3 regions of the Burkholderia sp. EMB26 genome follow, and region 1 is predicted to be linked to each of the others. Evidence: riboswitches for the same ligand, from Rfam matches in the RefSeq annotation. Region 1 holds a riboswitch; each other region holds the start of a gene.
What was found. Region 1 has a riboswitch for cobalamin ahead of KU887_RS13140 (iron ABC transporter permease). Riboswitches for the same ligand answer to the same signal wherever they lie in the genome.
Positions count from the first base shown of each region.

Region 2: it holds a riboswitch for cobalamin, as region 1 does, so the genes downstream of both, cobA (uroporphyrinogen-III C-methyltransferase) here and KU887_RS13140 (iron ABC transporter permease) in region 1, are expected to answer to the same signal.
Region 3: it holds a riboswitch for cobalamin, as region 1 does, so the genes downstream of both, KU887_RS24215 (CbtB-domain containing protein) here and KU887_RS13140 (iron ABC transporter permease) in region 1, are expected to answer to the same signal.

Region 1 covers NZ_CP078070.1:2,791,950-2,794,206, reverse strand. The annotation lists gene KU887_RS13150 (cell division protein ZapA) at 1-241, opposite strand, end outside; gene KU887_RS13145 (ATPase) at 238-588, opposite strand; cobalamin riboswitch at 743-992, shown strand; gene KU887_RS13140 (iron ABC transporter permease) at 1,034-2,149, shown strand; gene KU887_RS13135 (ABC transporter ATP-binding protein) at 2,146-2,257, shown strand, end outside.
Region 2 covers NZ_CP078070.1:1,863,811-1,866,067, reverse strand. The annotation lists gene KU887_RS08765 (TonB-dependent siderophore receptor) at 1-914, shown strand, start outside; cobalamin riboswitch at 984-1,221, shown strand; gene cobA (uroporphyrinogen-III C-methyltransferase) at 1,330-2,139, shown strand; gene KU887_RS08755 (cobalamin biosynthesis protein) at 2,136-2,257, shown strand, end outside.
Region 3 covers NZ_CP078071.1:1,663,413-1,665,669, forward strand. The annotation lists gene KU887_RS24210 (CbtA family protein) at 1-571, opposite strand, end outside; gene KU887_RS24215 (CbtB-domain containing protein) at 585-794, opposite strand; cobalamin riboswitch at 827-970, opposite strand; gene KU887_RS24220 (histidine phosphatase family protein) at 1,017-1,607, shown strand; gene KU887_RS24225 (inorganic phosphate transporter) at 1,772-2,257, shown strand, end outside.

The DNA.
Region 1 (2,257 bases):
CCGCCGGAAATGCTTCACCATGCCGCACGCTCGTTTGCAGCCGCAGCAATTCCGATGCGAGCGACAGCGCCGCCATCACCGCGATGCGATCGGTGCCGCGTACCGAGCTGTTCGAGCGGATTTTCGACATTTCGGCGTCGACGCGCGCGACCGCTTCGAGCAGCGCCGCTTCGGTCTCGGCCGAACAGGCGAGCCGATAGGGCTGACCGAGAATCGAGACTTCGATCTGCTTGGTGCTCATGCATGTTCTCCGTGGCTGGCCGCGTCATCGCCATCCGTGCGCGCCTGCGCATCCAGCAGGTCGAGCTGGTTGTCGGCTTGCTCCGCGCTCTTCGAGCGCGGCAGCTTTTCGAGAATCGCGTTCAGTTTCACCTGGGCGTCGTCGATCTTCGCCGACAGCGTGTCGCGCTCGGCCGCGAGCGCATTGCGTTCGTCGCGCAGCTGCGCGAGTTCCGCGCGGACCGTGTCCGCTTCCGCGCGCAATTGCGCGACCTGCTCCTCGAGCGCGAGCCGTTCCGAGTGATAGCGCTTGTTCAGCGAAATCAGACGGCCAATATTTTGAGATAGGGTTTCGAGTTCGTTGAGCATTTGCTGCGTCCTCTAAAGACCCAGCATTTTAGCGCGGAATAACGCGCAATCCGACATCTGTAACGTTTCCAGTCGTAACACCCCTGCTTCTTGCCGCGAATAGGCGCGTCCCGCGTGTCTCCGGACGCTTCCTTGACGCTCGCGCGACCGGCTCCTAAACTGGCGCCGCCTCGGTGCTCGCGCGCAGGACGCGCGGTTAAACGGGAAGCAGGGTGCGGGCTCCGCGAGCGCGTCAACCTGCGCTGCCCCCGCAACGGTAAGCGGCCGCGTCGCATGACGCAGGCCGGCTCGGGCGCGTTTCGCGTGCAGGTCGCACGCGGGCGCGGGCCACTGCGCGTCATCGCGCGGGAAGGCGAGCCGGACCGCCGCCAGCCCGGATACCGGCCGAGACGGGGAGCCCGCACGGGCTCCATGACGCGCGGCCTGCGGGGAAGCGGGGCGCGCAATGCTTCACGGAACGTTCTTCGATGCCGACCCCAATCGTCCGCCACGCGCCCCCGTCGCGCCCGGCCGGCCCCTGCAAGCGGATGCGCCGTGCGTCGGGCGCGCGGCCGTGCGCCGCATGAGCGCCGCACGCGCCACTGTCATCTGGGCCGCGCTGGCCGCCGTGGTCGCATTGCTGTTCGTCGCGTCGCTGTCGATCGGCAGCGTGCCGATGTCGCCGTGGCAGGCACTCGCTTCGCTCGTGCCGCACGGCGGCGATACCCTGTTTGCCGATATCGTCCGCACGCTGCGCCTGCCGCGCGCGCTCGCGGGTTTCGCGTGCGGCGCGCTGCTCGCGCTGGCCGGCGCGTTGTTGCAAGTGCTGCTGCGCAATCCGCTCGCGGAGCCGTACGTGCTGGGCGTGTCCGGCGGCGCGGCCGGCTTCGCGCTCGTCGCGATGATCGCGGGCGGCGCGTGGTGGCTCGTCGACGCATCCGCGTTCGCCGGTTCGCTCGTCTCGGTCGCGCTCGTGCTCGGTCTCGCCAGACGCGAGCTGTGGCGCGGCGAATCGCGCGACGCATCGCCGCGGCTGCTGCTCACCGGCGTCGTGATCGCGGCGGGATGGGGCGCGCTCGTCACGCTGTTGCTGTCGCTCGCGCCCGATGCGCGGCTGCGCGGCATCATCTTCTGGCTGACGGGCGACCTGAACGGCGCGACGGCGCCGTGGTTCGCGTGGGGCGCGCTGTTGCTGAGCGCGTGCGTCGCGCTGCCGGCCGCGTCGCAACTGAACGTGCTGCTGCGCGGCGACGCGACCGCGCAGGCGCTCGGCGTGCCGGTCGCGCGGCTGCGCGTGCGGATCTATCTCGTCGCGTCGCTGGCCGCCGCCGCTGCCGTGACGACGGCCGGCACGATCGGCTTCGTCGGGCTCGTCGTGCCGCATGCGCTGCGGCTCGCGTTCGGCAACGACCAGCGGATGCTGCTGCCGGCCGCGATGCTCGCGGGCGGTGGCGGCGTGATGGCGGCCGACCTGCTCGCGCGCACCGCGATCGCGCCCGCGCAACTGCCGGTCGGCGTGATGACCGCGTTGATCGGCGTGCCGGTGTTCCTGTGGATGTTGCTGAGGAGGCCGATGCGATGACGGGCGCCACATCGTACGCCGCCGCCGGCGACATGCACTACAGGGCCGTCGACCTGACATTGAAGGCCGGCGCGCGCACGCTGCTCGATCGCTTCACGCACGCGTTCC
Region 2 (2,257 bases), 930 kb from region 1:
TCGCCCTCGTCGGCTCGACGCCGCGCCCGTACGCGATGAACCGCCACCGTGTCAGCGACTACGCGCTGTTCGCGCAGGATCGCGTCGACCTCGGGCGAGCGTGGAAGCTGCTCGGCGGCCTGCGCGCGGAACGTTTCGACGTCGATTCGACCAACGCGCTGAACGGTCTGCATGCGCGGCGCACGACGACGGCATGGAGCCCGCGGCTCGGCGTCGTGTGGTCGCCGGTCGGCGCGCACAGCCTGTATGCGTCGTACAGCAAGAACTTCGCGCCGGTCGGCGGCGACCTGATCGGCATCACGCCCGACGCGCGCGGCAACGCCAACGATCTCGGCCCGCAATACACGCGCCAATACGAGATCGGCGTGAAAAGCGACTGGCGCGATGGCGCGCTGAGCACGACGCTCGCGCTGTTTCAGCTCGACCTGTACAACCGCCGCATCGCCGACCCGGTTCGCCCGGGCTTTTTCGACCTCACCGGCCTCGAACGCAATCGTGGCCTGGAACTGGGCGTCGCCGGCCGGCTCACGGGCGACTGGTTCGTCCGCGGCGGCATCGGCTGGCAACACGCGCGGGTGGTCGACGCCGAGCCGAAGTATGCGGGCAAGCGCTCGGCGGGCGTGTCGGCGTCGAACGGCAGCCTGTTCGTCAGCCATGCGCCGCTGCGCGGGTTTTTCGCCGAACTCGGGGTCGTGTACGAGGGCGCGCGTTACGCCGATCGCGACAACCTGCTCGAACTGCCCGCGTACCTTCGCTGGGACGGCAAGGCCGGCTATCGCACGCGCGACCTCGAGGTGACGCTGGCGGCCGTCAACCTGGCCGATCGCGACTACTACGCGAATGCGACGGGCCTCGCGCAGATCGTGCCCGGCGCGCCACGCACGTTCACGCTGACGGCGGCATACAAGTTCTGACCTCGCGGGCGGCGCCGGCGCCCCGCGCAGCCGCTCCGCCGGGCGGCTTGCGCGTTGCAGGCCTGTGCTATCGTATGCGCCGCGTTCGGTGCTCGCATGCGCATTCGGTGCATGCAGTTAAACGGGAAACAGGAGGCGGACATCCGCCCGGCCTGTGCTGTCCCCGCAACGGTACGCCGCCCGCGCCGCGCGCTTCCTCGCGCGTGCGCCCAGGCCGCCCGCGATGCCACTGCCCTTCGACCGGGCGGGAAGGCTGCGGTCTGGCAAGCGGCCAGCCCGGATACCGGCCGACGCAAGGGGCGAGCGCGCTGCTCGCCGAACGCCCGATCCGCGGGGGACGGACCGGGTGCGCATTCCCCCGCGTTCGCGCGGGTTTCGCCCGATCCGCCATGCACTGCCTGTCCGCCGGCCGCCGATGCGCCGCCCGCCTTCCCTGTTCCACTGTTTCGACACGGTGCGCGCCGTGCCGCGCGCGATGAGCCGCGCCTGGCTCGTCGGCGCCGGCCCCGGCGACGCCGATCTGCTGACGCTCAGGGCCGTACGCGCGATCGGCGCGGCCGACGTGCTGCTCGTCGACGATCTCGTGAACCCCGACGTGCTGCGCCATGCGCGCGCCGATGCGCTGATCGAGCACGTCGGCAAGCGTGGCGGCCATGCGTCGACGCCGCAGGAGACGATCGTCGCCGCGATGCTCGCGCACCTGCGCGCGGGCCGCAGCGTCGCACGGCTCAAGGGCGGCGATCCGTTCGTGTTCGGCCGCGGCGGCGAGGAGCTGATCGCGCTCGGCGCGGCGGGCTTTCCGGTGGAAGTCGTCAACGGCATCACCGCGGGCATCGCCGCGCCGGCCGCGCTCGGCATCCCGGTCACGCACCGCGGCGACGCGCAGGGCGTGATCTTCGTCACGGGCCACGGCGCGGGGGCCGACGAGCCCGACTGGCGCGCGCTCGCGGCCACACGCATGACGATCGTGGTCTACATGGGCATCCGCCGGCTCGACGCGATTGCCGCGGCGTTGCGCGACGGCGGCCTGCCCGGCGACACGCCGTGCGCGGCAATCGAGAACGCCACGCGGCCCGAACAGCGCCACGTCCACGCGACGCTCGATACGCTCGTCGCGCGCGTCGGCGAAACCGGCATCGGATCGCCGGCGATCGTCGTGATCGGCCGCGTCGCGGCGCTCGCCGACGATCCGGCGGTGCGTGCGGCGCTCGGCGGCCACGCATGATGCGCGTCGCGCTCGGTGTCGGTTTTCGCGCCGGCGTCACGGCCGCGCAACTCGATGCCGCGATCCGCGCCGCGCTCGCGCGCTATCCGGCCGCCGAACCGGCGCTCGTCGCGACGCT
Region 3 (2,257 bases), on a different replicon from region 1:
CCGACGGCAGCCCGATCTGCACGGCCGCGATGATCGCGACAAACACGAGCCCGGCGACGATCGACGCGTTCCACTGCCCGAGCTTCGCCACCAGATGGCGGCGCACGCTGACCGAGAACACCATCGTTGCGACCGAGATCGCGATCATCAGGAAGAACAGACCCGTGCGATACCCGATCGTATCGGGGTCGCCGACCGACGGCGGATTGGCCGGGTACTTGAGGTTCGGCACGATCACGAGCGCGACGAACGCCGCCAGCGCGAGCCAGGCGGCCAGCGGCCGTGCCGGCAGGCGGCTGCCGCGTCCGTACGCATACGCGAAGACCAGCGAGAACAGCCCGCCGAATGCCGCGCCGTAGGTCACGACGCCCGTCAGTAGCCCGAGGCCGGCCTGCGTGTGGCGGCTGACCAGTTCCGGCTCCGGTGCCTCGCCTTGGGCGGCGGCGGTTTTCTCTTCGAGGGCGATCGCCTGATCGACTTGCGGTTCGCCGACGACTTTCGCGAAACCGAACGTGAGGAGGCCCGCGGCGATGCCTGCGAGCATCCCGCGCATGAGCAGCTTTCCGACCATCTTTTACTCCGCGTCAGTGGCAGGGAAAGCCGAGCAGATGGCGGCCGTCGTGGACGAATTCGTGGACATACATGCCCGGCACGAGCGACGTCGCGCCCTGTTCCGCACCGACGAAATAGAGTGCGAGCAGCAGGATCAGGCCGACGAACACGGCCCACGGCAACAGCTCACGGACGGGGATGGGTGCCGGCACGACCGCCGGCTTCAGCACTGCTTCGCTCATGGATGCACCTCAGGGGAATCGCGCCCCGACAAATGATGGATGGGTACGAAGGCAGGTCTGGCTTCCGGGATCATCGATTCCCCGGTTACAGTGGCGCGACCGCGCCGGAATTGCACCGGCTTCCGCGCTTCGTATCGGGCGAATTGTACGCGCGAACGTTCGCGTATTGAAGCGACGACAGATGGGCAAGCGCGCCCCGCTCCGGATCATCCGACCACCGACATGAACCTGCATGCCTCGCTGCGCCTGATCGCGCACGCCTCGACCCGCGCGATGCGCACCGGCACGTTTCCCGACGACGATCCGCTCGACGCGCGCGGGCTTGCCGAAGCCGCCGCGCTGCACGGCCGGTGGACGGCCATCGCCGGCTCGCTCGTGCTGTGCAGCCCGGCACGCTGCGCAACGCAGACCGCCGACGCACTCGGGCTGCACGCCGACATCGACGACGCGCTGCGCGACATCGACTACGGCGACTGGCGAGGCAAGCGGCTGCACGATCTCGCACGCGATCTGCCTGACGAACTTGCCACGTGGATCGGCACGCCGTCCGCGTCGCCGCATCGCGGCGAATCGTTCGACGCCGCCGCACGTCGGGTCGGCACGTGGTTCGACGGGTTGCCGCGCGAGCGCGACGTCATCGCGATCACGCATGCGCCGATCGTCCGCGCGGCCATCGCGCATGTGCTGCGGATGGACCACGCCGCGGCCGCGCGTCTCGACGTTGCGCCGCTGTCGTGCACGACGTTCGTCGCGTCGCCGGCCGGCTGGACGTTGGCGGCGACGGATGATGAGCAGCGCGATACCGGCGCGTAAGCCGCTGTCGTGTTCACTATGTGAGTGATCGACGCGACTCGCTGCCTCGCATGCCGCCACTCGCCTTACATCCCCGTAAGACACACCGTTCGTCGTCCCGACTGTCATCAAACTGACTGCTAGCCGCAGCTAGGATCGGACGCGGTTCCCTACGAGATGCCGTCATGAATCAACCTGCTTCGTCCGCCCCGAACAATCCGGGCTCCGTCGCGCGCACCCGGCAGGTCGGCTATGCCGCCTTCCTGCTGGTGCTCGTGCTCGGCGCCGTCTATATCGCCACCCACCTGGTCGCCGATCTGGCGCCGGTCCGCGAAGGGACGCTGTTCCCGTACCTGCTGCTCGGCGCCGCCCTGCTGATCGCGCTGGGCTTCGAATTCGTCAACGGCTTCCACGACACCGCGAACGCGGTCGCGACCGTGATCTATACGCACTCGCTGACGCCGAACGTCGCGGTGATCTGGTCGGGCATGTGGAACTTCCTCGGCGTGATGGTCTCGAGCGGCGCCGTCGCGTTCGGCATCCTGCAGTTGCTGCCGGTCGAGCTGATCCTGCAGGTCGGCAGCGGCTCGGGCTTCGCGATGGTGTTCGCGCTGCTGATCGCCGCGATCGTGTGGAACCTCGCGACCTGGTATTTCGGGCTGCCGTCGTCG